One region of the Luteibacter sp. 1214 genome, then DNA from elsewhere that is predicted to be linked to it. Evidence: riboswitches for the same ligand, from Rfam matches in the RefSeq annotation. Region 1 holds a riboswitch; each other region holds the start of a gene.
What was found. Region 1 has a riboswitch for cobalamin ahead of metE (5-methyltetrahydropteroyltriglutamate--homocysteine S-methyltransferase). Riboswitches for the same ligand answer to the same signal wherever they lie in the genome.

Region 1 (7,877 bases):
GGTCCGCTACCTCGGCGCCTCGTCGATGTATGCGTGGCAGTTCGCGCAGATGGTTTACACCTCGCGGATGCACGGCTGGACCGAGTTCGTCAGCATGCAGGATCACTACAACCTGCTGCAGCGCGAGGAAGAGCGCGAGATGATTCCGTTCTGCATCGACGAGCACATCGCGGTGTTGCCATGGAGCCCGCTGGCACGCGGACGGCTGACGCGCGACTGGGACGAAGGCAGCGACCGGCAGAAGAGCGATGTCTTCGGCGGCACGCTTTACAACGCCACGGAAGATTCGGATCGCGCCATCGTCGCGGCGGTGAAGAGGGTGGCCGATGCGCGTGGCGTGCCTCGTGCGCAGGTGGCATTGTCGTGGGTGGCGCATCGTGACGGCGTGACCGCGCCGATCGTCGGGGCGTCGAAGCCACAGCATCTCGATGATGCGGTGGCGGCGATCGATCTGGAGCTGACCGAGGAAGAGACGGCAGCTTTGGAGGAGGCTTATACGCCGCGAGCGATCGCAGGGTTCGAGTAAGCGGTGATTGCGGCAGTTCGGCTATGTTGTTGCCATACGGCGGTCTCGCCGCGCCATCGCCTGTTCGATCACATCCGCGGCCAGCGACGCGCCTCGCTCGGCCCGGATGACTTCAGCCGCGCGCTGGGCGCGCAAGGCCACGCCTTCGTCAGTCAGGAGGACGCGCAGCTTCGCCGCCGCCCGGTCAGCGCGGTAACGCGAAGCGGGCAATACATCGCCCACACCCAGCCGAAGCACACGCGCCGCATTGTCAGGCTGATCGAAGCCATGCGGCACCACGAGCGCCGGACACCCCGCGCGCAAACTCTCCTGCGTCGTGCCGACACCCCCGTGGTGTACCACCGCGGAAGCGCGCGGGAACAGCGCACCGTGTGACGCGTATTCCACAGCCATCACCCCGGCTGGCAACGTGTCGGGCAACCGCGCGCGCATCTCGGGCGAGCCGGTGAGCAAGACGGCACGACGTCCGAGCGCGCCTGCCGCCGCCATGCTCTCGCGAAGGAAGGCCTCGCCCGCGTGCACCGCCGCCGATCCCAGCGTAAACACGATCGGCGCGTCACCCGCGTCGAGAAACGCCGACAGCTCCGGGGGAAGGGTTTCGTTGAAGGGCGAGTAACGGCAATAGCCAGTGACCACGCTGTGCGCCGGGGCATCCTGCGGCGCGTGACCCAGCAACGGCGAATACATCGCCAGCACACCATCGCGCGCGTGCTGTCCGCGATGAAACGGATCGCCCCACACCGACACCGGCGCCAGACCCAGCGACTGCCGGAAGCTGCGCACGGCACGTGTCCACGGTGCGGTCACCCGCTCGCCGATCCGGCGCACCCAGGCGCCACGACGCGGCGACGCACGTAAGAAACGGTCGAGTCGCGCCATGCCCGTCGCCGGCGGATCGAAAGCGGAAAGGAACACCGCGGGCGACAGGACGGCGGACAACCACGCCACGCGTGTCGTCTCGCCCAGAATCTGGCCGGCGAAGGCGAGCGTCGAGGTGACGATCGCATCGGCCTCCAGACATACCGGCGCCAGCGCGCGGTAGCTCGCGGCGACATCCTCGGCGGCGAGGTCACGTACGACGAAGCGCGGACCGCGCAGCGGATGGAACGCCCGGGCAGCGAAGGCGGCCTTGTCCTCGGGCTCCGCGATCCCGCTGGCAAGGACGAACCTCAGCCCGGCCTCCGCCACCGCCTCGCGATGAATCGCATGGGCACCGATGGTGACCCGATGGCCCCGCGCCGCCAGCTCCCGCCCCACGGACAGGAACGGAAACAGGTCACCCTGCGATCCCACCGTCGCCATCACGATGTGCCTTGCCGCCATGCCTTACTCCCGATGCCCTGGCGCATCGTCGCGGGCGACATGTCGACGCGATGCATGCCTGGCTCGTTGACCTGCCCCGTCCGTAGGGCTAACCTCTGGGCCGCCAGCGGTCTTTATCTCTCTATTCGAATAGAAGGATAAAAGCTAAGAGGGAAGCCGGTGAGAATCCGGCGCTGCCCCGCAGCGGTATGTGGAGACGAGCGCGTCATCAGCACTGGATCGATGGCGATCCGGGAAGCGACACGCAAGGCGGCACCCAGGTGCCACATCCACGAGCCCGAAGACCTGCCGCCGGCCTGGGCGCGCGTGCCGTCATGGGTGCGTGTGCCCTGCCCGACCTGGGCCGTCGCGTTCGCGCGAGGGTCCGGTTCGCCCGCGGGGGCGAAGGTCGACGGCAAGCCGCATGACGCCTTCACGCTGCCGCACCTTCCGTGTGGCAGTGCACGTGCGTCCGCGACGAACCGCCCTTCCCTCCTCTTTGCCACGAAGAGGAATCATCCACATGCCACACGTTACCTACCCCGGTTTTCCCCGCATCGGCCGACGCCGCGAACTGAAGCGAGCGCTCGAAAGTCACTGGAGGGGCGAAACCAGCGCCGACGACCTGCTCACCGTCGCCCGTCAGCTCCGCGAACGCCACTGGCGCCTCGCGCGCGACGCGGGAGCCGACAGCGTTCCCGTCAACGACTTCTCGCTTTACGACCATGTGCTCGATGCCGCCGTCGCGGTCGACGCCATTCCCCCGCGCTACCGTGCACTCCATCAGCGCGATCCGCTGGCCGGCTATTTCGCCATGGCACGCGGCCGTCAGGACGGCGAAGTCGACCTGCACGCGCTGGAGATGACCAAGTGGTTCGACACCAACTACCACTACATCGTCCCCGAGCTGCAGGCGGGCCAGTCGTTTGCCACGCGTGCCGACAAGGTCGTCGCGGAATATCGTGAAGCCGTCACCCTCGGCCATGCGGCGCGCCCCGTACTCCTCGGTCCGCTGACCTTCCTCCGTTTGGCCAAGACCGTCGACGGCAGCGATCCTCTGGCGCTGCTCGACGCGTTGCTGCCGGCGTGGCGCGGTTTGCTCGATGCGCTCGCGGACGCGGGTGCCGACTGGATCCAGGTCGACGAACCGGCCCTCGTGCTCGATCTCGAGCCGGACTGGCAGGCGGCCTATCGCGGCGCTTATGCCGCCATCGGTGAACGGTCGCGTGGCCGCATTCTGCTCGCGACCTATTTCGGCGAGCTCGGCGGCAACCTCGAACTGGCGGCGTCGTTGCCCGTCGCCGGCCTACATGTCGATCTAGCGCGCGCGCCCGGGCAACTGGATGCCGTGCTTGACGCGCTTCCCGCCGGTCGTGTGCTGTCCGCCGGCGTGCTCGACGGCCGCAACATCTGGCTGAGCGACCCGTCCGCCATCGCGCCGCGCATCGCCCGCGCACGCGAGCGCCTCGGCGACGAGCGTCTGTGGCTGTCGACGTCGTGCTCGCTGCTGCACGTGCCCATCGATGCGTCGGAAGAAAGGCACCTGCCGGGTTCGATCGGCGACTGGCTGTCGTTCGCGCGGCAGAAGATCGTCGAACTGCGACGCTATGCCGATGCCGCCGTCGGCGACGAGACGGCGCAGCTCGCGCTCTCGCGTCAGCATGCGACAGTGGAGGCGCGACTGCTTTCTCCCGACGTGCTGCGCGCCGACGTGCGGGCGCGCGTACGTGGACTGACGCCCCAGTTCGGAAAGCGCCGCTCGGCCTACGCGTTTCGCGCGAATGTGCAGAAGCAGCGCTTCGGCCTGCCCGACCTGCCGACCACCACCATCGGCTCGTTTCCGCAGACCACGGAACTACGCCTTGCACGTGCCGCGCATCGCTCGGGCAAGCTAGACGACGAGGCTTATACGGCCGTGCTTCGCGAGGAGGTGCGGCGCGCCGTGACGTTTCAGGAAGAAGCGGGCCTCGATGTCCTCGTGCACGGCGAGCCCGAGCGCAACGACATGGTCGAGTACTTCGGCGAACAGCTGCAAGGCTACGCGTTCACGTCTCTGGGCTGGGTGCAGAGTTACGGCTCGCGCTGCGTCAAGCCGCCGATCGTCTTCGGTGACGTGGCGCGTCCCGCCGCGATGACCGTCGCCTGGTCCGCATACGCCCAGTCCCTGACCGCCAGGCCGATGAAGGGCATGCTAACCGGTCCGGTGACGATGCTGCAGTGGTCGTTCGTACGTGACGATCTCCCGCGTGCAGAGGTGTGCCGACAGATCGCCCTGGCTTTGCGTGACGAGGTCCACGATCTCGAGAAAGCCGGCATCGGCATCGTGCAGATCGACGAGCCGGCGCTGCGCGAAGGCCTGCCGCTGCGCCGGGGTGACTGGGCCGCCTATCTGGACTGGGCGGTCGACGCATTCCGGATCACCGCGGGTGGCGTCAGCGACTCGACCCAGATCCATACCCACATGTGCTACTCGGAGTTCAACGACATCATCGAGGCGGTCGCCGCGATGGACGCGGACGTGATCTCGATCGAGACCAGCCGCTCGCGGATGGAGCTGCTGGACGCCTTCACACGGTTCCGTTACCCGAACGGGATCGGACCCGGCGTCTACGACATTCACTCCCCGCGCGTGCCCGGCAAGGAGGAAATGGCCGATCTGCTGTCCCGGGCGCTCCAGGTGCTTCGTCCGGACCAGCTCTGGGTCAATCCCGATTGCGGCTTGAAGACCCGCGGCTGGCCCGAGGTAGCTGAGGCCCTGACCGGGATGGTGGCCGTGGCCCGGGCGGCCCGCGAACGACTGGCGGAGGTGGCCTGACGGAAAAAGGGGCACCGTGTCCCCGCGCTGTTGGCCTTTCGCGCGCGGGGCGCGCTCCTACACGGCGGCTGTCATAGGAGCGCGCCCCGCGCGCGAAAAGCCGACAGAGCGGGCGGCAACCCCCTCCCAACCCCCTCCTACCCCTTCCCGCGCTGAACATCCATGCAATCGTCACCCGCCGGGGGTACCCTTGCCGCTGCAAACCGGCGACGGGGCGTGTATCATGGCGCGCCCCATTTATCTCTTTATCCGTAAAGAAGGATATATACCCTCGATGAGCAATTTCCTCTTCACCTCCGAGTCGGTCTCCGAAGGCCATCCGGACAAAATCGCCGACCAGATCTCCGACGCCGTTCTGGACGCCATCCTGGCCCAGGACCCGCGTGCGCGCGTGGCCTGCGAGACGCTGGTGAAGACCGGTGTCGCCATCGTCGCGGGTGAGATCACCACCAGCGCCTGGATCGATCTGGAAGCGCTGACCCGTAAGGTCATCCTCGACATCGGCTACGACTCCTCGGAAGTCGGGTTCGACGGCGAGACCTGCGGCGTTCTCAACCTGATCGGCAAGCAGTCGCCTGACATCAACCAGGGCGTGGACCGCAAGAAGCCGGAAGAACAGGGCGCTGGCGACCAGGGCCTGATGTTCGGCTATGCGACCAACGAAACCACCGAGTACATGCCGGCGGCGATCCACTACGCGCATCGTCTCGTCGAGCAGCAGACCAAGGTCCGCAAGAAGAAGAACTCGCCGCTGCCGTGGCTTCGCCCGGACGCCAAGAGCCAGGTCACCCTGCGCTACGAGAACGGCGAAGCCGTCGCCATCGACGCCGTCGTGCTCTCCACCCAGCACGATCCGGACGTCAAGCAGAAGGACCTGATCGAAGGCGTGCGCGAGCTGATCCTCAAGCCCGTGCTGCCGGCGAAGCTCCTGCACAAGGGCACCAAGTTCCACATCAACCCGACCGGCAAGTTCGTCATCGGCGGACCGGTGGGCGACTGCGGCCTGACCGGCCGTAAGATCATCGTCGACACCTACGGCGGCTGGGCCCGTCACGGTGGTGGCGCGTTCTCGGGCAAGGATCCGTCCAAGGTCGACCGTTCGGCTGCCTATGCCGCGCGCTACGTCGCCAAGAACATCGTCGCGGCCGGCCTCGCCGACCGTTGCGAAATCCAGGTCAGCTACGCCATCGGCGTTGCCGAGCCGACCTCGATCTCGGTGACGACCTTCGGCACCGGCAAGATTCCCGACGAGAAGATCGAGAAGCTGATCCGCAAGCATTTCGACCTGCGCCCGTACGGCATCATCCAGATGCTCGATCTGGTCCACCCGATGTACCAGCCGACCGCCTCCAACGGTCACTTCGGCCGCAAGCCGTACGACGTCACCGACAAGAACGGCAACACGTTCACGGCGTTCTCCTGGGAGAAGACCGACAAGGCTGACGTGCTGCGCGACGCCGCCGGCCTCGGCGCGACGGTTGCTCGCCGCAAGTAAGTTTTGTGCGACATGCGATAGGAAACGGGCGCCTTCGGGCGTCCGTTTTCGTTCAGGAACTTCAGAAAGTTGCCGCCGGGGTCACAACGCTTTCATGGCTGGAATGAGACATCTGACAGCCGTTACCGTGCTACCGGAGAATCCATGATGTCACGCACCCTGCCCCGCCTCATCGCGACCGCGCTACTCGTGGCTGCCGTTCCTTTCGCCGCCCATGCGCAGGACGACACCAAGCAGACCGATTCCAAGGGCGGTACCCCGACCGATGCCGGCTTCGTCACCAACGCCAGCGGCGCAGGCCTGGCCGAAGTGGAGCTGGGCAAGATCGCCGTGACCAACGGCGGATCGGCCAAGGTGAAGTCGTTCGGCCAGCACATGGTCGACGACCATACCAAGTCGGGCGAGGAGCTGAAGAATCTTGCGAGCGGAGACCGCGGCTATGCCACCGCCGAGAGCCCGCCGCCCGCGAACCAGAAAGACATCGACGCGCTGAAGCGCCTCAATGGCGCGGCGTTCGACAAGGAATACGCGAAGGTCGCCGTCGCCGATCACGAAAAGGCCATCGCCATCTTCGAGGTCGAGGCAGAGAAGGGCTCGAACAAGGAACTGCAAGCCTTCGCGAAGAAGACCCTGCCGACGCTAAAGCAACATCTGAAGATGGCTCGGGCGCTGAACAGCGGAAAGTAAGACCTGTAGGAGCGCGCCTCGCGCGCGATGCCCTTAACGCCTGACGCACGACGGTCAGCGCAAGCGCGTCGCGCGCAGGCGCGCTCCTACATTTCTAGGGGCGATGCCGGACGAAGCCGCGCAACGTCAGGCCCGGGGACGTGACGAATGCCGTCGGCTGGGCCACACCTTTATCGGCGCGCCATGCCCGCCGTGGTCATCCGGAGGGTCGATGATGCCGTTCGCTTCGAACCGAACCTGGCGCCACTGACCCTGGAGGGTGTCGAAATCGTCCATGATTTTCATGCTCAGCCGTTACGGTTCGAACCCGACAGCACGTCCACCCACACGGCGAGCACCAGGATCGCGCCCTTGATGATCATCTGCCAGGAGTTGTCGACGTCCATCAGCTGCATGCCGCTGTCGAGGCTGGCCATGACGAGGGCGCCGATCAGCGCGCCGTAGACCGTGCCGGAACCGCCGCGCATCGACGTGCCGCCGATGAAACAGGCGGAAATGGCGTCCAGCTCGCCGCCGGTACCGGCGGAGGGCGAACCCGAACCGGTGCGGGCCACGGTGATGATGCCGGCGAAGGCGCACATCAGTCCCATCAGCGCGAACACGACCAGCTTGACCCGGGCGACGTTGACGCCCGAGAGGCGCGTCGCTTCCATGTTGCCGCCGACCGCGTAGATATGGCGACCGAACACGGTCTGGGTCGAAACGTAGGTGAACACGGCCAGCAGGCCGAGCAGGATCATCACCGGAATGGGAATGCCGTTGGCGTCGTTGAGCGTGCGCACGAAGCCGAAGATGACCGCGCCGATGGCGACCAGCTTGACCGCATCGACCCAGACCGCGCCCTGCTGCAGACCGAGCTTGCCCCGACGCATGCGCCGGCGGACGGTCAGCGCGACCATGGCAAGGAAGATGATGCCGCCGATCCAGCGCGACATCGCCACCGGGACGAAGCCCTGGCCGAGCTGGATGAGGTCATCCGGCGCCGGCGCGATGGTGGAGCTGCCGGTGATGTAAAGCACGATGCCGCGGAAAGCCAGCATGCCGCCGAGACC
Region 2 (7,877 bases), on a different contig from region 1:
GGGTAGAAGTTGAGGTCGATGACGCGGTTGAGCTGACGCACGGCGGTGCGCACCGTGGTACCGAGCTTCTCGTAGTCGAACTGACCGTCCACCACGTGCCGGGCCAGGTTGACCGAGCCGAGGTTGCACACGGCGGTCTCGCCCTCGGAGGTGACTTCAAGGATCTCGGTGCACAGGTTGGACAGGTGAATGACGTTTTCCGGACGCGCGGTCTGGTTGCTCGTGGCGTTCGAGCGGTCCTTGAAGGTCATCCAGCCGTTGCCGGTCTGTGCCAGCGAGCGCAGCATGCGGGCGTACAGCTCGCGCGCCTTGATCGACTTGGCGGCCAGGCCCTCGGCCTCGGCCTTCTCATAGGCGGCCTCGAACGTCGCGCCCCAGGTGTCGACGAAGTGCGGCACGATCTTCGGATCGAACAGCGACCAGTCGCCGTCGGTCTCCACGCGGCGCATGAAGAGGTCGGGCACCCAGTTGGCCAGGTTGAGGTTGTGCGTACGGCGCGCGTCGTCGCCGGTGTTCTCACGCAGCTCGAGGAATTCCTCGATGTCGGCGTGCCAGGACTCGAGGTACACGCAGGCGGCGCCCTTGCGCTTGCCACCCTGGTTCACCGCGGCGACCGAGGCGTCCAGCGTCTTCAGCCAGGGCACGAGGCCGTTGGAATGACCGTTGGTGCCCTTGATCAGCGAACCGCGCGAACGGATGCGCGAGTAAGCCAGGCCGATACCGCCGGCGAACTTGGACAGCTGGGCCACGTCGCCGTACTTGGCGTAGATCGACTCCAGGGCATCCTGCGGCGAGTCCAGCAGGAAGCACGACGACAGCTGCTCGTGCGCCGTACCGGCATTGAACAGGGTCGGCGAGCTGGCCAGGTATTCCAGCGACGACAGCATGCGATACAGCTCGAGCGTCTCGGCCACGTCGTTGCCGCCGAGCGCGCAGGCGATGCGCATGAAGAAGTACTGCGGCGTTTCGATGACGAAGCGCTTCGTCGGGTGACGCAGCAGGTAGCGGTCATAAACCGTGCGCAGGCCGAAGTACTCGAAGCGGCGCGAACCGGTCGTGTCGATGGCGTCGTTGAGCTTGCGCGCATTGACCTGGACGAAGTCACGCAGACGCTCGTTGAGGATGCCCAGGTCGAAACCGGTGGAGATCGACTGCGAGAACGACTGGATGTCCTGACCGGATACTTCCTTGTCGACGAAGGCGGCGAGCAGGCGTGCGGCCAGCTGGCCGTACTCCGGTTCCTCGGCGGTGAGCGCCGCGGCGGTACGGATCGACAGCTGGTCGAGTTCCTGCGTGGTGGCGCCATCGTAGAGTCCGCCGATGGTCTTCAGGGCGACGCGCATGGGGTCGACCGCGAACAGGCCGTCGGCGCTGCGGGTCACCGCGCGCACGATCTTGTTCACGTCGACGACTTCCTGGCCGCCGTTGCGCTTGGTGACGCGCATCTGGCCAGGGTTGTGCGGGGGCGTCAGCGCGAACGCCGGCGGCGGGTCGTTGCGGTAGCCGGCGGCAGGCGCCTTGTCCGTGGTGTTATTGGCGGAGACGGCGGCATCGGCCGTCTCGGTGCGCTCGCGCGCGGAAGAATCCATCGTGGTCATTGTCTTGGCTCGCCCCAGGTTCTATCACCCGTTCCCGGTCGGCTGGCTCGTGAGGGATGGGGCTGATGCGGGAAACGGCCGGGGACGGAGCGCGCCGCGAAGGGGCTCCGGTCCGCGACGTGCTTCCCCGCGGAAGCCGTCACCACTATCGAGGCCGCCCGGGCACCGATTGCTGGCAGGTCTTCGGACTCATGGACATGGACCTTTCGGTCCGCCTACCCGTCGCTTCCCAGCCCCTGAAGGACCAGTGCATTGAACGGGATCGTTTCCATTTACCGCTGCGGGGCAGTTCCGGATTCGCACCGGATTCCCTATTAAGTCCGACGGGCAGTCGCGCCTCTCCGGACACCAACGGGACACACCATATAGGCGGGGGGTGGCAGCGTCAACACAAGATGTAGGGTGTCGCCGCTATGTGCTTGATCCGCCGCAAGTGATTTTTTGCAACCCCTTTCCCGCCCCGCGACGAAGAGGACCATGAGGGTTTTGTGAAGATCGTCTACACAAAGCGCATGACCTCTAACCGATAACATCTGCGATCCCTCATAGGATCGCTCGCTAGATGACCTTGACGTTCGCGCTGCAGGAACATGCCCTGGTCACCGATGCGTTCGACGCGCTGCCCTTCGGCTTCACCGCCGTCACGGCGGATGGCGAGCTCCTGTATGCCAATGCCTGGATGACGGCACGCCTCCGCGACGCGGGTGCGTGCCGCTTTCTGACCTGGTGGAATGAGGAAAGCCGGTCTCGCCTCGAGACCGCCTTGTCGCTTGCTGACGCCGGGGGCGTCCGAGAGCTGGCCCTGGGCTCCGTGGAGGGCGCCACCTGGCGGGTCTCGATCGAGCCGTGGCGCGCATCGGCGCTGGGCCAGGCGTCCTTCGTCGTGAGCATCCGCCCGCTGTCCGGGCAGACCGAGGCCGCGCGCACCATCGAAGAGCGTCGTGTGGCGCTGATCGAGGTCAGCGACATCCTCCGCGAAGTCGAAGATCCCGCCGAGATCGCCTACCGCGTGGCCGAGGTACTCGGCCGCGCGCTTCATGTCAGCCGTGCGGGCTATGGCTCGGTGGACACGATCGCGGAGACCATCACGATCGAGCGCGACTGGAACGCGCCGGGCATCGTCACGATCGCCGGTGTCCTCAACTTCCGTGAATACGGCTCCTACATCGACGATATCAAGGCCGGCCGTACCGCGGTCGTGTCCGACGCGTACAAGGACCCGCGCACGATCCATACGGCGGATGCGCTGGCGTCGATCAGCGCCACCTCGTTCATCAACATGCCGGTGACCGAGCGTGGCGGCACGGTGGCGCTGCTCTATCTGAACCACGAAAGCCCGCGTGAGTGGCCGGAAGAAGAGATCGACTTCGTCCGCGAGGTCGCCCATCGCACGCGCGTCGCGGTGGAGCGCCGTCGCGCCGAGGCCGAGCTGCTCGAGTTCGCGCACAGTCTGGAGCGTCAGGTCGCCGAACGTACGCTGGAACGCGACCGCATCTGGCGCCTGTCGAGCGACATCCTCGTCGTCGCCGACACCGACACCCGCCTGCTCTCGGTCAACCCGGCGTGGACCGCGATTCTCGGCTGGAGCGAGCGCGACACCATCGGCCGCTCCTATCTGGACTTCGTGCATCCGGACGACACCGGGCGCACTGGTGAGGAAACCGAGCAGCTGGCCGACGGTGTGGCTACGCTCCGTTTCGAGAACCGCTACCGCACCGCGGACGGTGGCTTCCGGCACCTGTCCTGGCGGGCGGTCCCGAGTGAGGGCATGATCTTCGCCGTGGCGCGTGACGTCACCAGCGAGCGCGCACGCGACGCTGAACTGGATGCCGCCCAGGAACAGCTGCGCCAGGCGCAGAAGATGGATGCGATAGGCAACCTGACCGGTGGCGTCGCGCACGATTTCAATAACCTCCTGCAAGTCATCAGCGGCAATCTGCAGCTGCTTGGCGCGGATGTGTCGGGCAACGAGCGGGCCGAACGGCGTGTCGCCAATGCGATGGCCGGCGTCACGCGTGGCTCCAAGCTGGCCGCCCAGTTGCTCGCGTTCGGTCGGCGTCAGCCCCTCGCCCCCAAGGTCGTCAACATCGGTCGCTTCATCCGCGACATGGACGAACTGTTGCGCCGCGCGCTCGGTGAGGCCATCGAGGTCGAGACCGTCATCGCCGGTGGCTTGTGGAACACGCTGGTCGATCCGTCCAATGTCGAGAACGCGCTGCTGAATCTCGCGATCAATGCACGCGACGCGATGCACGGGCAGGGCAAGCTCACCATCGAAGCCGGTAACGCCTTGCTCGACGAGGCCTATGCCACAGCACACGGCGACCTGCGTCCGGGCCAGTACGTCATGCTCGCCGTGACCGATACCGGTACCGGTATTCCGCACGACATCCTCGACAAGGTGTTCGATCCCTTCTTCACGACCAAGCCGGAAGGGCGTGGAACGGGCCTTGGCCTTTCGATGGTCTACGGCTTCGTCAAACAGTCCGGCGGCCACGTCAAGATGTATAGCGAGGCCGGTGAAGGCACGACGGTCAAGATCTACCTGCCGCGTTCGACGCAGAGCGAAGATCGCGTGGTAGCCATCGAGGAGGAAGCGGTGCGCGGCGGTGACGAGACGATCCTCGTCGCCGAAGACGATGAAGCCGTGCGCGAGACCGTCGTGGGCATGCTGGGTGAACTCGGCTATCGCGTGCTCAAGGCGCGTGACGCGGAGAGCGCCCTGTCGATCATCGAAAGTGGCATCGCCATCGACCTGCTGTTTACCGACGTGGTCATGCCCGGTCCGCTGCGCAGTCCGCAGCTGGCGCGCAAAGCCGTCGAGCGCCAGCCGGGGATCGCCGTGTTGTTCACCTCGGGCTACACGGAGAACGCCATCGTCCACGGTGGCCGTCTCGACGAAGGCGTTGAACTGCTCAGCAAGCCGTACACGCGCGAGCAGCTGGCACGGCGTGTGCGTCAGTTGTTGAGCTCGCGCGTCCCGCGCACGATCGCCGAAACGGTATCGGCACCCGCTGCCGGTTCCTCAGCGTCGTCTTCTGCCGCGCTGCGTCCTTTGCGTGTCCTCGTCCTGGAGGACGATGCGCTGATCCGCATGTCCATCGCGGAGATGCTGGAAAGCCGCGGGCACACGGCGTTCGAGGCGGGCGACGGCAACGAGGCGATCCGCCTGCACGGTGTCGAGGGTATTGACGTGCTGCTCGCCGATGTGGGCCTGCCCGGCATGAGCGGTGTCGAGGTGGCGGAGCGCCTGCGCGAAAACCAGCCGGAGCTACCGGTGATATTCGCTACAGGCGATCACCTGGCGAATGGCGTTCAGCGCGATTCGCATACGGCGGTCATCATCAAGCCCTACGGCGTCGCCGATCTGATGGAAGCACTGGGACGGATCACCCGGGGCTGACGGCGGCCAGTGCACCGGCCGCCACGAGGACGACACCGGAAGTCAGGGCAGGGTATTGCCCCCCGTCACCCCGTACGTCTCACCGGTAATGAAGCTCGACTCCTGGCTGGCGAGCAACACGTACAATGGCGCACATTCCACCGGCTGGCCCGGACGTCCCAGCGGTACGTTCTTGCCGAACTCCACCACCTTCTCCTGCGGCTGACCACCGCTCGGCTGCAGCGGTGTCCAGACCGGACCCGGCGCCACGGCATTCACGCGGATGCCCTTCTCGATCACCTGCTTCGACAATGCCTTGGTGAAGGCGACGATCGCCGCTTTCGTCGGCGCATAGTCCAGCAGGATGTCCGACGGCTCATAAGCCTGAATCGAGGCCGTGTTGACAATCGTCGCGCCCGGCGGCATGTGTTCCAGCGCAGCCTTGCTCAGCCAGAACAGCGCGAAGACGTTGGTGCGGAACGTCGCTTCGAACGACGCGGTGTCCAGTTCGTCGATCGACTTACTGAACTGCTGACGGCCTGCCACGTTGGCGAGGATGTCGAGGCCACCGAGTTCCTTCACGGTGCGCTTGACCAGATCCTTGCAGAACGCCTCGTCGCTCAGGTCACCCGGCACGGCGACGATGGTGTGACCTTCGCCGCTGAGCAGCGCGACGACCTCGTCGGCATCCTTCTGTTCGGACGGAAGATAGTTGATCACCACACTGGCACCTTCCCGCGCGAACGCGATCGCCGCCGCGCGGCCGATGCCGGAATCACCGCCGGTCACCAGTGCCTTACGGCCTTTCAGGCGACCGTTACCGCGATAGCTGGTTTCGCCGTGATCGGGTTTCGGTGACATCTCCTTTGCGAGACCCGGCGCGGGCTGCGGCTGTTTGGAGAAGTCGGGTTGCGGATACTGCGTGCGTGGGTCGCGCATCGCATACGGGTCGTTCATGACATCGGTCATGGGGAAGTCCTCTTGGGTGGGGAGGACGTCAGGTGTACGGGGCGGCGCGTCCATGCGCCGTCCACGCACTGTCAGTGTTCGTTACATGCCGGCCATCTTCCTGCCTTGCTTCAGTACGGCGTCGCACACCTTGCGGGTGAGCTGCGCCTTCAGGTCACCGTTGCCCGATGACGCGCCGCTGGCGCCACCCAGATTCAGCGACTTGCCGTCGCCCGACGTCAGGATGCCCCGTGCGCCATCCAGGTACCCTTTGTCCTGGGTGGGCGCGGTGTCGGTTTTCGTGTTCGATCCGCCCGTAAATTTGCCGAGCATCGAGCGGGTCGAGGAGCTGCCGGCGTCGTTGTCCGCAGCCTGGTGGTCGCCGCTCAGGCTGCCGAGCAGCTTGTCCTTGACCCCGCTGGCGCCGCTGTCGCCACCGAGGTAGTTGTTGGTCATGCAGTACTGGAGAATGCCTGCGGCGTTGCTGGCGCTGCCCGAGGTGAGCGATCCGGATCCTCCCATCATGCCCTTGAGGCTGTCGAGCTGGGCTGCGGCGGCGCCGCCCGAGGCAAGCGTGGCGGCGAGGACGATGCCGGCAATGGCGGTCTTCATGACGTGGCTCCGGTGGCGAAGGTGGGAAAGGGATAAACCTTTTCACGTTAGATGGATGTATGCGGTCTCCTCACTGCGCCTTCGCGATATGCTCGGAAGTCATCGCGCCCGAGGCCATCCGCTTGCACGCACTCCGCCGGTTCGCTTTCGTTCTTCTGCCCTTCGCTCCGCTGGCCCATGCCACCGTCAGCGTCCATGCGCCACGTGTCGAGCGCAGCGACACTCCCACGTATGTCGACGTGGCCAAGCCACGTTTTTCGTGGATCGTCCGGAGCGATCGCAACGGCACGGTGCAGACGGGCTTTCGCATCGTCGTCACGCAAGCCGGAAGAACCGTGTGGGACAGCGGCGACGTACGTTCGACCCGATCCTTCGACATCGACTACGCGGGACCCGCGCTGGCACCAGGCGAACGTTACGACTGGCGTGCGCAGGTGCGTACGTCGGACGGCCAGGGTGTGGTGAGCTCGCACTTCGACACCGCGCTCGATGACTCAGGCTGGCAGGGCGCGCGCTGGATCGGCAAGGCGGACGCCACGAGCCTGCCCGCGCCGCTGTTGCGCAAGACGTTTCGGGTAAACGGCAAGGTCGATCGCGCCACGCTCTACGTGGCGGCTGGCGGATACGCGGATATGTCGATCGACGGGCAGCCCGTGAGCGACGCGGTGCTGTCGCCCGGCTTCACCGACTACGACAAGCGCGTGGAAGTCGTCGCCACCGACGTGCGGCTCGATGCCGGGGAGCATACGCTGAGTGCCGAGCTCGGCCGCGGCTTCTATGGCATGACCAACCCCAACGTCTGGCATTGGGAGAAAGCCCCGTGGCACGGGCAGCCGCGCCTGCGAGCACTGCTGCGCATCCGCTATGCCGACGGTCACCGGCAGGACATCGTCAGCGACGCGGGGTGGAAGCTCGCCGATGGCCCGACACGGCTCGACGATCTGTACGGCGGCGAAAACTACGATGCGCGTCTCGCATCCCCGTCGACATGGGCCGCCGCAAGTGAGCTGCCCGCCCCGCGCGGAACGCTCGTCGCGCAGACCGAGCAGCCCATACGGGTCGTGGATACGTTGAACGCCGTCGAGGTGACGGAGCCGAAACCCGGTACGTATGTTTTCGCTTTTCCGCGCGTTATCGCGGGCTGGGCGACGTTCGACGTGTCGGGACCGTCGGGAGCGACGGTCACGGCGCACTACGGTGAGAAGCTGATGCCCGACGGCACGGTCGACGCACGCGATGAGCATCATTATTTCAGGCAGGGTTTCCAGACCGACCGGCTTACCCTGGCTGGCGTGCGTGAGCACTGGCATCCGCATTTCTCGTACAAGGGCTTTCGC
Region 3 (7,877 bases), on a different contig from region 1:
GGTCCTTCGTCAGCATGTAGCCGTACTGCAGGCTGCCGGTGGTCTTGCCGCCGAACTGGCTGTTCTCGTCACGGCGCAGACTGGCCTGGATCGAGCTGTCGCCGAATGCCTGCAACCACTGGCCGAAAATCGCGTGGTTGCGACGCGCATCGACGAAGTAGTCGGTGCTGCCGACGACGCGATCGCGCTGCCAGTCGTAACCGAGCGTGGTCTGGCCTGCGTCCCCACCGACATGACCGAGGTCCGCCTGCGCCGAGGCGACGTCGCGATGCGTGTTGAACGTATCGGCGTAGACGCCGTTCTCGTGGTCGGTCGAGAAGTCACCGCTGCGACCGAGGTTGAGGGTGAACTTCACGTCCTTCGACGGTGTATAGCGCAGACGGCCGCCAACGACCTGCGTCGACGAGTCGGCGAAGTTGCTGCTGGTGCCGTCGTAATGGTTGGCGCCTTCGGTGCGCATGGCATTGACGTCGGCGTCCCACTGCTCGTCGAAGCGCCATCCGCCCTTCAGCGACAGCGCATTGTTGCGGTAACCGTCCTTGTCCGGCTCGTAGGTGTAGCAACCGCCGCCGCCCGGGCTGGGGCGGCCGCGGCATGCGTTGATGCCGTCGGTCTGGTCGTGGTTCGCTTCCACCGCGTACCAGCCGTTCGAGCCGCGTCCGCTGAAGCCGGCCGAGCCGCGCAAGGTGTCGTAGCTGCCGCCACCGATGGAGAAGTTCGGCACGAAGCTGCCTTCCGGGCGACGGGTAAAGATCTGGATGACGCCACCCAGCGCGTCCGAGCCATAGAGGCTGGAAAACGGGCCACGGACGATTTCGATGCGCTCGATCTGGTCGACCGGAATATCCTGGAAGGCCGCCGTACCGGAGGTCGCTGAACCCACCTTCACGCCATCGATCAGCACGAGGACGTGGTCGGACTCGGTGCCGCGCATGAAGACGGAGGTCGACTTGCCCGGGCCGCCGTTATTGGCGATGGACACACCGGGCGTCGCACGCAGCAGGTCGGCCAGCGAGCGCGGCTGCAGCCGCTCGATCCCGGCACGGTCGATCACCGTGGAGGCGGACAGCACCTGCGCCTGGGTCTGCTCGGTCCGGCTCGCGGTGACCACCACCTTGTCGAGGTCGGTGGAGGTGTCATCGGCGAAGGCCGCGGCGGGAACGAGGCATGCCATCGCGATGGCGACCGCGAGGGTGGAAATACGAAGCGACACGTGGTGACTCCTGCACTACCGCGCCCATCCGCGCGGCATGAATGGCGAGAGACAGGGAGACGGTAGCGGGGAGCGCCGATGGCGGAAGGCCGGCCGGCCACCCACGACATGGCCCTCCGCCTGTCCGGTGTTACCTCGAAGGCCGGTCTCCGGGCTTGCGAGCGCAGGGAGAATCCCTGCCGGTCGGCGCCTTCCCATGCCTTTCGGGGCACAGTGGCTTCATGCAGACCTTTGGCTCGCCTACCGTTGCGGGGGCAGCTCCGGAATGACGCGGACCTCGTGGATCGCGCGGGTCACCGGATTCCCGTTTCAATCCCCGGCTGCGACGCCGGGAATCACCTTGGGCGGCGGTAGTGTATCCGAAGCATGAACGCGGCGGTCGCGCCAGCGCAGGAACGGGCGCTCGACACCATAGTGAAGCAGCGCACCGCCAGCCAGGGTCGCGGACGCATAGATGGCGAAACGGACGAAGCGATGACCGGCCAGACCGTCACCGAGCAGCCCCTCCGTCAGATGAAAAACGCCTTTGTGGCAGAGATAGAGGCTGTACGAAGCGGCGGCCAGCCATCCGGCACCGGGCACCCGCAGCCTTGCGAAGACGGTCGGGCCGCTGAAGGCGGCGACGAAGCCACCCATCGCCAGCGACAGCAGGGGGTAGCCGATGACGCAGGGCCAGAACAGGGGGCGTGCACCGTCGAAAAGGACCAGACAGACGCCAAGGAGAACGGTGGCGGCGCCGAGCACCCAGCCCGCGCGCGCATGGATCCATGCCATCCACTGCGGGCGATACACCCCGCACGCCGCCAGGGCGACACCGGCGACGAGCCCATCCAGGCGCGACCACGTGGGGTAATAGAGGTAACGGAGATAGAGCAGGCCCGCACTGATGTCCGTATCACGAGCCGGTCCCAGCAAATCGGACCACAGCCACGCCCGCAACAGGAGGCCGCCGGCGACCACCGCGACGCATACGGTGATGAACTTCCACAGAGCGGGTTTGCGCGTCAGCGCGAAGGCCAGCAAGGGAAAGACGAGATAGAAGTGTTCTTCCACGCATAGCGACCACACGTGGGAGAACGCATAGTTGTCGCCGTTGTCGAACAACAGGTTGAAGGTAAACGTCGGAAATTGCCACAACGGCTGCATACCCGGCGTTTCTCGCCATGCCGGCCATAACGCATACATCGCCAGCACGACGATGAACGCAGGAAATATCCGTACGAAACGGCGCCGGTAGAAGCCAGGGAAATCGAGTCTTCCGGTGGTCTTCAGGGACTTCAGCACCTGCGTGCCGATGAGGTAGCCGCTCAGCACGAAGAACAGGTCGACGCCCATCCACCCCGACCATTCCAGCTTGCTGAAGCCCTCGCCGAGGCCGCCGACCAGATAACTGTGAAACAACATCACCCAGGCGATGGCGATCGCGCGCAGCGTGTCGAGGCCGGGAGTGCGGTTCATGCGTGGGATCCCCTGGGTGTCACGTCAATGTGCGGGCGCGTCCGGGCGGATGCACGGCGCGTTTATGGCGATTCGCGGGCGCGCTCATTGCCCGCGGTGCAACGCGGCGAGCAGGGCATCGATATAGGTACGACTTGCGCGCAGCGTCGCACCATCTTTCAATCGAACCACCGCGTCGCGGTTGGACCGTGGCAGGAGTTCGGCGACCTGATCCACCCGAACGATGGCCGAGCGGTGCACCCGGAGAAAGCGCAGCGGGTCAAGTCGCCTGGACAGCGTATGCAGGGTTTCGCGGAGCAGATACCGTTCGCCGCGTACATGCAGCGCCGCGTAATCGCCGTCGGCCTCGATCCACTCGACCTCGTCCGCAGCGACGTAGTGAATGCGGGCGCCGATGCGAATGGCGAAGCGTTCGGCCTGCCTCGTTGTCGTGGTCACCGCCCTGCCGAGTTGTCGACGAGCCCGTTCAATCGCTTCGGCGAAGCGTTCATCATCGATGGGCTTCAGCAGGTAATCCACCGCGCCCAGTTCAAAGGCACGGAGAGCGAAGCTGTCGTGCGCGGTCAACAGGATCGCCAACGGTCGGTCGGGAGGCGGTATGGCCGCCAGGGCATCGATACCGGTCAGGCCAGGCATCTGGACATCGACGATCGCGAGATCCACATCGGTTCGACGCATGGCGGCCAGCGCCTGACCATCCACCGCCTCGGCGACGACGATAACGTCGGGCTCCGCATTAAGGCGGACCTGCACGCCCCTGCGAGCGAGGGGCTCGTCATCGACGACGGCGATGCGAATCATGCGGTTGTCCGCATGACGGCAGAGCGCACGGGCAAGGTGACCGCCGTGCGCCACCGATCGCCGCGAGGGCCAGCTTCCAGCAGGTGATTGCCGGGATAGAGCACATCGAGGCGGGCACATACATTCGTCAGACCCACGCCCTGCCCTCCTGCTGAAGGCCCGTCGAAGCGATCGTTATCGACCCACACGCGAAGTGTTCCTCCGTCACGCTCGACACGAATGTCGATCCGGCCGCCCTCACGGCGGGGTGCGATGCCATGCCGGATGGCGTTCTCGACCAGCGGCTGCAGCAGGAGGTAGGGCACCTGCGCATCGAGCGTGTCCGGACCGGTGTGAATGTTCACGCGCAGCCGGTCGCCCAGCCGCGCCTTCTCGATATCCAGGTAGGTAGAGGTAAAGGCGATCTCGTCCGCGACCGTCACTTCGTGCCCGGGCGACTGCTCCAGCGTCGCGCGAAGAAAATCGCCCAGGCGGGCGATCATGCGCGTGGCATCGCGCTTACGATCGTCGCGTACCAGGGCCGAGATCGCATTCAGCGTGTTGAAAAGGAAGTGTGGCTGCAGCTGGTAGCGCAAGGCACGCAACTCCGCATCACGGGCCGCTTGCGATGCCTCGCGCAACCGAAGGCCTTCGGCGCGAAGTTCCGCCCGGTGCAGCACCATTGCCTGCATGCCACAAAAAGCGATCAGCGCCAGCCAGCAGCCGTCGAGCCCGCCGAACACCCAGGCCCAGCCGACCCGCGCTCGCATGGCCGGACTCGCGAGAAATTCGAGGGCGAAGAGTGCATTGGCGACGGACATCGCGTAGCTGATCGGCAGCAACCAGGCTGCCATCGTCCATGCGCTCGCCGCCCGTCGCCATAGCACGCGCTGGAGCCAGCCCAGCGGGACGATCCATGCCAGGTACGCAGCGGTGTAGAAGAGGCGAAACGCGAGGACCTTCGGATCGGCAAGCGACGGCAAACCCATCACCAGCATGCAGCCGAGGATAGGCAGGCCTGCGATCCAGGCCATGCCCGGCGATACTGTTACGTTCCTGTCTTCCCGCATGCGCCGCCCTCGTTCGCCCGGATCCGATTCTATCGGTCAGAAGTTCGACGAGTAGAGCATGGCCGCGATTTTCCAGCCGTCCGGCGTATGGATCATCTGCCAGGTTTCGGCGCCATGGTTGGCTATCTTGCCGTCGGCGAGGAAGTCGAAATCGAAGTAGACGGAGGCGACCGTTCCGTCGGTATCGATGCGGACGTTGTGGAAGCGCTCCTCGACCTGGACCTTGCCGGAGCCGATGAAGTCGGTGAACTGTTTGAGGGTGCCGGCTTTGTAAGCCGTGGTTACCTCGGAGTGTCTGGCCTTGACGCTCGTGAAGGACGCATCACCCAGTGAGGTGTACCAGGAGATGTTGTCGTTGAGAAACAGGGAGGAGACGCTTTTGGCGTCGTGAGCTTTCAATGCGGTCTGGAAGGTGTCGACGACGTGCTGGATTTCGGCTTTGGGTGCGTCGGCGGCGAAGCAGGGGAGCGTGAGCAGGAGAGCGAATGCGCTGAATGCGGGGTGCAAGGACATGGTCAAGGCCTCGTACGTGGTGAGACGTACGAGGAGATCAGGTGTGGGGATGGGTCGCCAAGAGTGTGTGCGGTGGGGCGGGCGTGGAGTGCGATGAAACGGTTGGGAAGCGTTACTGGCACAACGGAAGTTCGCCGCGTCACCGCCTTGTTGGCTTTTCGCCGGCAGGGCTGGCTCCGACGACAGCGGGAAGCCGCCGGCGCCGCTTTCGCGGAGCCGGCGGCCCGGGTCGTATCAAACCTTACCGGTATAGCCCGATGGGCTCAGAGACAGCCGACGAGGCTGTCGTAGACGGAATTGCGGGACCCGGGGAGCTTGGCGTTGAGGGCGTCATCCGCCTTCATGGCCTCGTAGAACTGTTCCACCAGCATGTCCTTCGGCAGACGGATCTTGCACTTGTACAGCTTGCCGGCGGCCTGCACGGCACCGGACTTGGTGACCACCGAAGCGGTGGTCCCGGCAAAGGTCCACACGCACTGCTTCATGCTGCTTTTGGTCGCGTCGACCGAACAGGTCAGCTGCATAGGGCGGAGGTTGTGAAACTCGCCTTCGCAGAAGGTGTCGCCGCAGATCTTGTCGAAGCCACCGTTGAGCGTGGCTTCGACACCGGCGAAACGGTCGAGGCTGGCTTCCGCGGTCGGCCAGTTGACGATGTCGACGTACCGATCGGCGGCGGGCGGCGTCTGGGCGAAAGCCGCCAGCGGCAGGACGAGAAGAGCGGCAGCGAGGGTGTTTCGAAGCATCGTTGTGACTCCGTGGTTGAGGAGCACACATGACACCGTGTTCGGCGCGGCGGGTCTGTCCCGCCGCGCCCGGGGCACATCGTAGCGTTCGGGCGACGCTTCCTGTGGGACGCGATCCCTACAGCCAGTGGCCGTAGCGCTTGATGTAGATCGTCTTCATCACCTGGGTCAGCACACAGTAGGACGCGAGGGTGAGCGCCAGCCAGGCGAAGTAGATGCCCGGCAGCGGCTGCATGCCGATGCGCGCACCGATCGCCGTGTACGGAATGAACATGCCGATGATCATGATCGCGACGGTCAGCGCCAGTACCGGCGCCGATGCGACGCTCTGCAGGAACGGAATGCGTCGCGTGCGGATCATGTGCACGACCAGCGTCTGCGAAAGCAGACCCTCGATGAACCAGCCGGACTGGAACAGCGACTGGTGAGCGACATCGTTCGCCCCGAAGTAATGCCACATCAGCCAGAACGTCGTGATGTCGAACACCGAGCTGACCGGACCGATCCACACCATGAAACGACCGATATCGCCCGCGTCCCACTTACGCGGCACACGCAGGTATTCCTCGTCCATGCGGTCGAACGGGATGGACAGCTGCGACAGGTCGTACAGCAGGTTCTGCACCAGGATCTGCAGCGGCAGCATCGGCAGGAACGGCAGGAACGCGCTCGCCACCAGCACGCTGAACACGTTGCCGAAGTTGGAGCTGGCGGTCATCTTGATGTATTTCATGATGTTGCCGAAGGTGATACGCCCTTCGATCACACCCTCTTCCAGCACCATCAGGTTCTTTTCGAGCAGGATGATGTCCGCCGACTCCTTGGCGATATCGGTCGCCGTATCGACCGAGATGCCCACGTCAGCGTCGCGCAGTGCCGGCGCGTCGTTGATGCCGTCGCCGAGGAAGCCCACCGTGTGACCACGGCGCTGCAGCGCCTTGACCACGCGCGCCTTCTGCACGGGCGACATCTTGGCGAAGACCGTGGTGCGCTCGACCATCGCGTCGAGAGCATCGTCGTCGAGCTGCTCGATATCGCGGCCCAGGACGGACTCCTGCACATCGAGACCGACCTCGGTGCAGATCTTGCGCGTCACCGCCTCGTTGTCGCCGGTTATGACCTTCACCGCCACGCCGTGGTGGTTCAGCGCGCGAATGGCGGTCGCTGCGGAGTCCTTCGGCGGATCGAGGAACGCGAGGCAGCCGACAGCCGTGAGGCCCGCTTCGTCCGCCACGCCATAAGCGCGGTCGCCGGTGGGATCGCGACGCACGGCGACGATCAGCACGCGCAGCCCGTCCTCGTTGAGGCGATTTGTCATGGCGCGGATCTCGGCGCGCTTCTCCGAGGTCATCGGCTCCGTGACCTCACCGATGCGGGCCTCGCTGCAGATCGCCAGCATCTCTTCCACGGCGCCCTTGCAGACCAGCAACTGCTCGCCCTGCCCGTCCGCCACCACCACCGACATGCGGCGGCGCTGGAAGTCGAACGGAATCTCGTCGACGACGTGGAAGCGACGTGCCACCGGCTCGAGGTCGCGGTGGGCCAGCACGGCCTTGTCCATCAGGTTGCGCAGGCCGGTCTGGAAGCGGCTGTTGAGGTAGCCGTATTCCAGCGCGTCGTCGGAGTCGTCGCCGTTGAGGTCGACGTGACGCTCGAGCACGATCTTGTCGAGCGTCAGGGTGCCGGTCTTGTCCGTGCACAGCACGTCCATGGCACCGAAGTTCTGGATCGCGTTGAGGCGCTTCACCACCACCTTGCGCTTCGACATGGCGATGGCGCCCTTGCCGAGGTTGGCGGTGACGATCAGCGGCAGCATTTCGGGGGTCAGGCCCACGGCGACCGACAGGCCGAACATGAAGGCGCCCAGCCAGTCGTGCTTGTCGAAGCCGTTGATCAGGAAAACGACCGGCACCATGACCGCCATGAAGCGAATCAACAGCCAGCTCACCGAGGAGATACCGCGGTCGAAGCTGGTCTGCACGCGCTCGCCCGAGAGCGTGTGCGCCAGCGAGCCCAGGTAGGTGCGCGCACCCGTGGCCATCACCACGGCGGTCGCGGTGCCGGACACCACGTTGGTGCCCATGTAGCAGACGGTGGGCA
Region 4 (7,877 bases), on a different contig from region 1:
TGGTGATGAAGGGCCTGCCGATGGGTGCGCAGATGATCGTCATCTCGTCCTCGGCGATCATCATGATGTCGCTGGTCAACCGCCACGGCTCGCAGACCACGGCGGCTTATGGCGCGGCGGCCCAGTTGTGGACGTACATCCAGATGCCCGCGCTGGCGATCGGTTCGGCGGTGTCGTCGATGGTCGCGCAGAACGTGGGTGCGAAGCGCTGGGATCGCGTCGCGGGCATCGGCCGCGCAGGCGTGCTGACCAACTTCACGCTGACCGGCACGCTCGTGCTCGTCATCTACCTGTTCAACCGCGCCGCGCTGGCGCTGTTCCTCGGGGAGGACAGTTCGGCCATCGGCATCGCCCAGCATCTCAACCACATCGTGGTGTGGTCGTTCCTGCTGTTCGGCGTCACCTTCGTCATGTTCGGCGTGGTGCGGGCCACGGGCGCGGTCATGCTGCCACTGATCGTGCTGGTGATATCGATGTGGCTGGTGCGCTATCCGTTTGCCGCCCTGCTGGAACCGAGGTGGGGCGCGGACGCCATCTGGTGGAGCTTTCCGGTCGGGTCGCTGGTGTCGATCGCGATTACGACGGTGTATTACCGGCGCGGAAGCTGGAAGAAGGCGCATATGCTTCCGGCGACGCCAGCTTCGGTAGGAGCCAGCCCTGCTGGCGATGGGAGCTTGCCGTAACTCCTGTCGCCAGCAGGGCTGGCTCCTGCAAAAAGCCGGTATTCATGGAAGGCTATCGGGTCTTGCGCGCCTTGCGGATCTTGATCCAGCGCTTGTACCGACGCTTCAGCATGCGCCGGTGTAGGCGCTTCACCTTGCGCTCCTTGCGGTCGTGATTCCACAGGTAGATCGCGGGCGTACTCAGGAGCGTAAGCAGCTGCGAGACCAGCAAGCCGCCGACGATCGCGATACCGAGCGGCCGCCGCATTTCCGAGCCGACACCGAACCCGATCGCCAGCGGCAGCGCGGCACCCATCGCGACGAGGGTGGTCATGGTGATCGGACGGAAGCGGACCAGGGCCGCCTGACGAATCGCGTCGACCGGCGACATGCCGTGTTCACGCTGGGCCACGAGTGCGAAGTCGACCATCAGGATGGCGTTCTTCTTGACGATACCGATCAACAGCAAGACCGAGATGATCGCCATCAGGGTCAGCTGTGTCTGCGTGACCAGCATCGCCAGGAACGCACCGGCACCCGCCGCCGGCAACGTCGAGATGATCGTCAACGGATGGCCGAGACTCTCGTAGAGAATTCCGAGCACGATGTAGACGGCGAGGATCGCGCCGACCAGCAGCACCATGCCGTTGGACTGCGCGTCCCGCATGCGCTGATTGGTGCCGGTGACGTCCATGCGCACGCCTTCCGGCAAATTGATCCGGCGTACGGCCTCCTCGGCCAGACTGTTGCCCTTATCGGGCGTGATCTTCGGCGCGAGGTTGTAGGTGATGTCGGCCGATTCGAGCTGGTTCTGGTGGGTGACCGCACTTGGCGTCGCCACGGGCTCGATGTGCGCCACCGCCGAGAGCGGAATCATCGTGCCGAGTGAGTTCTTCACGTACGTGTTGAGCAGTGCGCCGGGACTGAGTTCCTGCGCGGCCGCCGAGGTAAGCACCACCCAGTACTGGTTGATGTCCGAATAGATGATCGACACCTGGCGCTGGCCGAACGAGTTGTACAGGGCCGAATCGACATCGCCCATGCCGACGTTCAGGCGGCCCGCCGCATCGCGGTCCACCTTCAGCATCTGTTGCTTGCCGACGATGTCGAAGTCGCTGCCGACGTCGCGGAACTCCTTCATGCTGCGCATCTGACGCACAAGCTTCAGCGTCCAGGGCTGCAACGGTTCGCCGCCGGTACTGATCAGCTGGAACGAGTACTGCCCGCGGTTGCTGTTGCCCCCGCTCCCGCCGAGGAACTGCACGGGATTCATGAAGACCTGGACATCGGAGAGCTTGTCGTACTCCTTGCCCTTGCGATCCATGAATTCCTTCATGGATTCATGGCGCAGATCCGGGCCGCTCCCCTTCTTCTTCAGATCGATGAACATGGTGCCGCTGTTGCCGACGGCCGCGCCATCGTTGCCGCTGCCGAGCAGTGTGGTGACGTCGGCGACGGCCGGATCGTTCTGCATCATTTCGCCGACGCGTTTGAGGCGTCGCGACATCTCGTCCGGCGAAATGTTGGCGTCCGCGGTGACATCGGCCTGCAGCATGCCCGTGTCCTCGTCGGGCATGAAATTGCCACCGGCGGTCTTCACCACGGCGAAGCCCAGCGCGAAGGTGGCGAAAAGCAGGATGAGTGGCTGCCAGCGCATGACGCGCCGATGGCGCATCGCCCAGTCCAGTCCGCGCTCATACAGGCGCAGAAATCCGCGATCGAAGCGTTCCAGCGCGCGCTCGACGCGGCCTGGCTGGCGGTCGGGCTCGTCGTGCTTGAGATAGCGGGCGCAGAGTGCCGGCGTGAGCGTCAGCGACACGATGGCCGAAATCAGCACGGCCGCCGCCAGGGTCACCGAGAACTCGCGCAGCAACTTGGTGATCATGTTGTTGCCGAACAGCAGCGGCGCGAACACCGCCACCAGCGACAGCGTGATCGACATCACGGTGAAGCCGATCTCGCGCACGCCCTCGAGCGACGCCGGCATCGGTTTACTGCCGTTCTCCATGTGCCGGACGATGTTCTCGATGACCACGATGGCGTCATCGACGACGAAACCGATGCACAGCACCAGCGCCATCAGCGACATCGTGTTGAGCGTATAGCCGAGCGTCCACATCACCACGAAGGCGCCGGCCAGGGACAACGGCACGCTCAGCGTCGCGATCAGCGTCGGACCGAGACGGCGCAGGAACACCATCATGACCAGGAAGACCATGACGATACTGATCAGCAGCGCGACCTTGACCTCGTGCAGCGCGGACTGCGTGGTCTGGGTCAGGTCGAAGATGGGGGTGACCTTCGCATCCGCCGGCAGCAGCGAACGGAAGCGCGGCAGCGCGGCACGGATCGCGTCGGCGGTGGCGATGGAGTTCGCCTCCGGACGCTTGCTCATCTGCATGGTGACCGAGCGCTCGCCCTGGAACCATGCGGCCTGGTACTGGTCCTGCTGGCCGTTGTAGACGCGGGCGATGTCCGAGAGGCGCACCGGCACGTTGTTGCGCATCGCGATGAGGATGTCGCCGAAATCCTTCGCGTCGCGAATGCTGTCGTTCGCGACGACCGTCATCTGTGCCTTGCCGTCGGACAGCAGGCCCTGCGGCGAGGTCACGTTGGCGGCGTGCAGCGCATTGGACACATCGTTGGCGGTGAGTCCCTTGGACGACAACGCGCGGGTATCCAGCTCCACGCGTACGGCGTGCGGGGTCCCGCCGAAGACCTGTACGCGCGACACGCCATCGATCTGCGCCACGGCGGGCCGGATCAGGGTGTCGACGACGTCGTAGAGCTTGTCCGGCGGCAGCGACTTCGAGGTGAACGACACCAGCAGAACGGGAATCTGGCCGGTGTCGAACTTGAAGTACTGCGGCGGGCTGGGCATTCCGGCCGGCAGGTCGGCGGCGGACGCGTTGATCGCAGCCTGCACGTCACGGGCGGCGGCATCGGTGGAGCGGTCCATGCTGAAACGGAGGCGGACGAAGCCGCTGCCTTCCGAGCTGTTGGAATACATCTGGTCCACGCCCGGGATCTGACCGAGGTGGCGCTCCAGGGGGGCGATGATGGTCGAGGCCATCGTCTGCGCGTTCGCACCGGGCATCTGCGTCTGGATGAAGACGGCGGGCACTTCGATGGACGGCAGGGCCGCCACGCCGAGCAGCATGTAGGCGATGGAGCCGCACAGCACGAGCCCCGCCGCAAGCAGCGAGGTTCCGATCGGCCGGCGAATGAAAGGTGCAAAAACGTTCACGACACTTCCTGTGATCGCGGGAAGCATACCCGCGCCCGGGGACTTTATGACGTCCGCGCCGGTCCGTGGCGTGTGCCTTTAGTGGGGGCCCTGCCGGAAGGCAGGGGTGCGGCGTTTGCCCGAACCCGGCGCCAGGGGTAGGAGCGCGCCTGCGCGCGATGCCGTGAAACATCGCGCGCAGGGCGCGCTCCTACACGGTGCTCCCTCAGCGTACGGGCGAGAACCGCACGGTCACATAGTAGGTCCGCCCCAGCTGGTTGTAATACGCCGCCGTCTCGTACCGCTTGTCCGCCACGTTCGCGACCCGGCCCTGCACGCTCCAGGCATCGTCCATGTGCCAGGTGGCACGCAGATCCGCGGTCGTGTAGCCGCCCAGACGCGTCGTGTTGGCCGCATCGTCGTAGCTGTAACCCGAGGCGTAGACCGAGCCACCCAGCGTCAACGCGCCCAGGTCCTTGTCCAGATCCACGCGACCGGTGCGACGCGGACGGCGGGCCAGCAGGTTGTCCTTCTCGAACCCGCTGTCCCGGTCCAGCGGCTGCTGCAGCGTCAGGTAGCCGCGCACGTGCCAGCCATCGACGTCCGCGCCCACCTGGCCTTCAAGGCCGCGCAGGCGGGCCTTGCTGACGTTGACCGGCAGGAAGTTCGCGTCGTAGCCGATCAGGTCGTCGACCTGGCTCTGGTAGGCGTTGACGGCCCAGTTCCAGATGCCCGGACGACCCGACAGGCCGATCTCGGCGGTGCGCGACTTCTCCGGCTTGAGGTTCACCGTGGGCACGCCGTACGGGTAGTACTCGTCGTTGAAGGTCGGCGCGTGGAAGGCGGTGCCATAAGAGGCCGTGACCTTCATGCCGTTGTCGAAACGGAAGCCATAGGCAGCCGAGCCGGTCGTGTGGTTGCCGAACTGGGTGTTGTGGTCGTGGCGGGCCGACAGCTGGATCTCATGCGGGCCGAACACGCCCTGGTAGAGCGCGAACACGCCCGTGTTGTTGCGGGTGTCCTTGAGATAATCCGTGTCGCTGCTCAGCTTTTCCTGCTGGTAGTCGACGCCGGCGCTCAGCGTCTGGCCCGGGGCCAGCGTGAAGTCGTTCTGCCAGGAACCCTGATTGCGCTTAGAGTACAGATATCCCACGCGCAGCTTGTCGGCACCGGTGACGTAGTTGAAGTCCGCGTCGTAATAGCCCTTGTTGGCGCCATTGAGGTAGTTGTCGGCGCGGTCCTGGTTCTGCCCCAGACTGACCGACATGCGCCACGCGGACAGCACGTCGAAAGCCAGCTTCGCGCCGGCGACCTGCTGCGAGCGTCGGGTCAGGTTCTGGTAGTCGCCGTCGTATTCGATATCGCCTTTGCTGCGCAGCCAGCTGCCGGTGAGCTCGGTGCCGTCGTCCCAGCGGTAACCGCCCGACAGCGCGCCGTTGTAAGTGCGATAGGCGTCATGGTCCGGCTCGTCGGTGAAGCAGCCCTTGAACGCCGTGCCCGCGCCGATGCGGCAGGCGTTGATGCCCGAGGTGTACTGGCCGCCGAGGCTGGCGTTGTACCAGCCGTGGGTCGTGCCGCCCGACACGCCGACCTGACCGGCGGTGTAGCCGTGGCTGCCGCCGGTGACCGAGAGGCTCGGGGTCGGCGCTTCGCCGGCCTGGCCGTGGCGGGTGAAGATCTGGATGACGCCGCCGATCGCGTCGGAGCCGTAAAGGCTCGAGCGCGGACCGCGGACGACCTCGATGTGGTCGATCTGCTCGACCGGCAGCTGCTCGTAAGCCGGCAGACCCGCGCCCACGGTACCCACGCGGACACCGTCCACGAGGACCAGCGTGTGCGAGGAGTTGCTGCCACGCATGAACAGCGAGGTCTGCTGGCCGATACCGCCGGTGTTGGCCATGACCACACCGGGCAGCCCGGCGAGCAGGTCCTGGACGTTACGCGGCTGCAGACGCTCGATGTCTTCGTGGGTGATCACGGTCACCGGGGCGAGTACCTCGTCCAGCGGCGTGGCCGTGCGGGTCGCGGTGACGATCACGGGATCGAGGGCGTCCGGGGCGTCGGCCGCGTGGGCAGCGGCGATCGACGACAGCAGGGCTGCCGCGAGCAGGGTCTTCTTCATGGAACGGTCTTCCTCCGCCGCATAGCGCGGCAATGCGTAGCTCAAAGGGCGCGCGAGGAGGACATACGGCGAACGGCACACGGGCGGAACCCGGATGACTGTCCGGATTCGCCCTCCGCGAATCGCCCGAAACGGGACGACGCCCCGGGATGGCTCACGGGGCGCGTCGTCGGGCCGGTCTCCGGACTCACGCCGTCCCCGAGGGGTGTCGGACCGGCGCCTTCCCGCTGTCGCAGTGGCTGAAGCCGTGTCCGAGGGGCCGTGACGACCCCGGGCGCTTACCGTTGCGGGGGCAGTGCCGGCCTTGCCGCAGAGGCGGCGCACCGGCTTCCCGTTTCATCCCCGTGGCGCGACGCCCCGGGGACACCCGAACCCCGCGACTTTAACCGGAGGGTGGGGCGCTGTCACGACCGCCCGATCAGCCCGCGGCGTAAACACGCTCGCCGCCGATCCAGGTTTCGATCACCGTATGGGTCTCGTCCATCACGACGAAGTCGGCGCGGTAACCGGCGGCGATATGACCGTGGGTGGCGCCGAGGCCGAGGAACGCGGCCGGATACGTCGACGCCATGCGCGCGGCCTCATCGTAGGCTACGCCGACCATGTCGACCGTGTTGCGCACCGCCGTGGCCATGTCCAGCGCGGAGCCGGCCAGCGTGCCGTCCGCCGTCTGGCAGACGCCGTCGCGCACGGTGATGGTTTCGCCCTTGAGCACGAAGTTCGGATTGTCCGAGCCCACGGGCGGCATCGCGTCGGTGACCAGCATCATCTTCCGTGGCGCCTTCGCCGCGATGGCGACACGCAGCGAGGTCGGGTGCACGTGGTGGCCGTCGACGATCAGACCGCACCAGCTGGCCTGGTCTTCGAGCGCGGCACCGACGACGCCGGGCTCGCGGCTGGTGAAGGGTGTCATCGCGTTGAACAGATGTGTGAAGCCGCGCACGCCCGTCGCCAGTGCATGGCGCGTGGTCTCGTAGTCGGCAGCCGTGTGGCCCGCGGCTACGATGACGCCGTTGGCGACCAGCTGCTGGAGTACTTCCGCGGAAGCGCGCTCGGGGGCCAGCGTCAGCAGGGTCACGCCGCCGTGGCGCCGCGCGACCATCGCGACATCGTCGGCATCGGCGATGCGAAACTTGGCCGGGTCGTGCACGCCCTTGCGTTCAGGGGCGATGAAGGGACCTTCCAGATGGATGCCGAGCACGCCCGGCACGCCCTGGGCGACGGCGTCGTTCACGGCATCGATGGCCTTCGCCATGACCTCCGCGTCGTCACTGATCAGCGTGGGCAGGAAACCCGTGGTGCCGAATCTCGCGTGTGCCTCGCCGATCGTGCGGATCGCGTCGACCGTGGGTGCATCGTTGAACAACACGCCGCCCCCGCCGTTGACCTGGCAGTCGATGAAGCCGGGCAGCAAGGTGCGACCACCAAGGTCATGGCGCTCCGCCGCGCGCACGCGCGGATCGGACGGCAGCGCCAGTCCGGTTATCTTTCCATCGTCGACCAGCACGGCAAAGCCGCTCTGGAATCCGTTGTCGGTAAGCACGCGGCCGTTGACGAGGGCGAGAGTCATGGCGATTCCTTGAGGGTGACGGTCAGACGGTCTCGGTGACTTTATTCAGGTGCGGCGGCACGTCGGGATTGAAGCCGCGCTTCAGCGCGAGCGCCGCCGTGGCGCGGTAGAAGCTCTGCACCGTGATCAGCGGCGCGGCGATCGGTGCGGTGGCGACCAGCGGCAGCACACCCTCACCCGTCGCACCCGGCGCGGCGATCCAGACATTGGCGCCACGCTTGCGGAACTCGGCGGCGACATCGAGCACGCCCGGGAGCGTGTCGTCGTTCTGCGCGAAGAACAGCACCGGGAAGTCCG

Region 2: it holds a riboswitch for cobalamin, as region 1 does, so the genes downstream of both, J2X57_RS15195 (ribonucleoside-diphosphate reductase subunit alpha) here and metE (5-methyltetrahydropteroyltriglutamate--homocysteine S-methyltransferase) in region 1, are expected to answer to the same signal.
Region 3: it holds a riboswitch for cobalamin, as region 1 does, so the genes downstream of both, btuB (TonB-dependent vitamin B12 receptor) here and metE (5-methyltetrahydropteroyltriglutamate--homocysteine S-methyltransferase) in region 1, are expected to answer to the same signal.
Region 4: it holds a riboswitch for cobalamin, as region 1 does, so the genes downstream of both, J2X57_RS18260 (TonB-dependent receptor) here and metE (5-methyltetrahydropteroyltriglutamate--homocysteine S-methyltransferase) in region 1, are expected to answer to the same signal.

Annotation. Positions count from the first base shown of each region.
Region 1 is NZ_JAVDSQ010000002.1:116,503-124,379, forward strand. It holds gene J2X57_RS05135 (aldo/keto reductase) at 1-526, shown strand, start outside; gene J2X57_RS05140 (glycosyltransferase) at 548-1,849, opposite strand; cobalamin riboswitch at 1,940-2,157, shown strand; gene metE (5-methyltetrahydropteroyltriglutamate--homocysteine S-methyltransferase) at 2,352-4,643, shown strand; gene metK (methionine adenosyltransferase) at 4,918-6,138, shown strand; gene J2X57_RS05155 (DUF4142 domain-containing protein) at 6,283-6,825, shown strand; gene J2X57_RS05160 (sugar ABC transporter permease) at 7,113-7,877, opposite strand, start outside.
Region 2 is NZ_JAVDSQ010000006.1:262,051-269,927, reverse strand. It holds gene J2X57_RS15195 (ribonucleoside-diphosphate reductase subunit alpha) at 1-1,598, opposite strand, end outside; cobalamin riboswitch at 1,755-1,966, opposite strand; gene J2X57_RS15190 (response regulator) at 2,161-5,001, shown strand; gene J2X57_RS15185 (SDR family oxidoreductase) at 5,044-5,949, opposite strand; gene J2X57_RS15180 (DUF2501 domain-containing protein) at 6,031-6,540, opposite strand; gene J2X57_RS15175 (family 78 glycoside hydrolase catalytic domain) at 6,663-7,877, shown strand, end outside.
Region 3 is NZ_JAVDSQ010000006.1:224,351-232,227, forward strand. It holds gene btuB (TonB-dependent vitamin B12 receptor) at 1-1,213, opposite strand, end outside; cobalamin riboswitch at 1,336-1,571, opposite strand; partial or broken gene J2X57_RS15040 (acyltransferase) at 1,595-2,671, opposite strand; gene J2X57_RS15045 (LytTR family DNA-binding domain-containing protein) at 2,756-3,472, opposite strand; gene J2X57_RS15050 (histidine kinase) at 3,469-4,485, opposite strand; gene J2X57_RS15055 (nuclear transport factor 2 family protein) at 4,558-5,034, opposite strand; gene J2X57_RS15060 (hypothetical protein) at 5,298-5,777, opposite strand; gene mgtA (magnesium-translocating P-type ATPase) at 5,896-7,877, opposite strand, start outside.
Region 4 is NZ_JAVDSQ010000010.1:103,345-111,221, forward strand. It holds gene J2X57_RS18250 (MATE family efflux transporter) at 1-683, shown strand, start outside; gene J2X57_RS18255 (efflux RND transporter permease subunit) at 736-3,909, opposite strand; gene J2X57_RS18260 (TonB-dependent receptor) at 4,115-6,010, opposite strand; cobalamin riboswitch at 6,165-6,396, opposite strand; gene nagA (N-acetylglucosamine-6-phosphate deacetylase) at 6,429-7,580, opposite strand; gene J2X57_RS18270 (SIS domain-containing protein) at 7,603-7,877, opposite strand, start outside.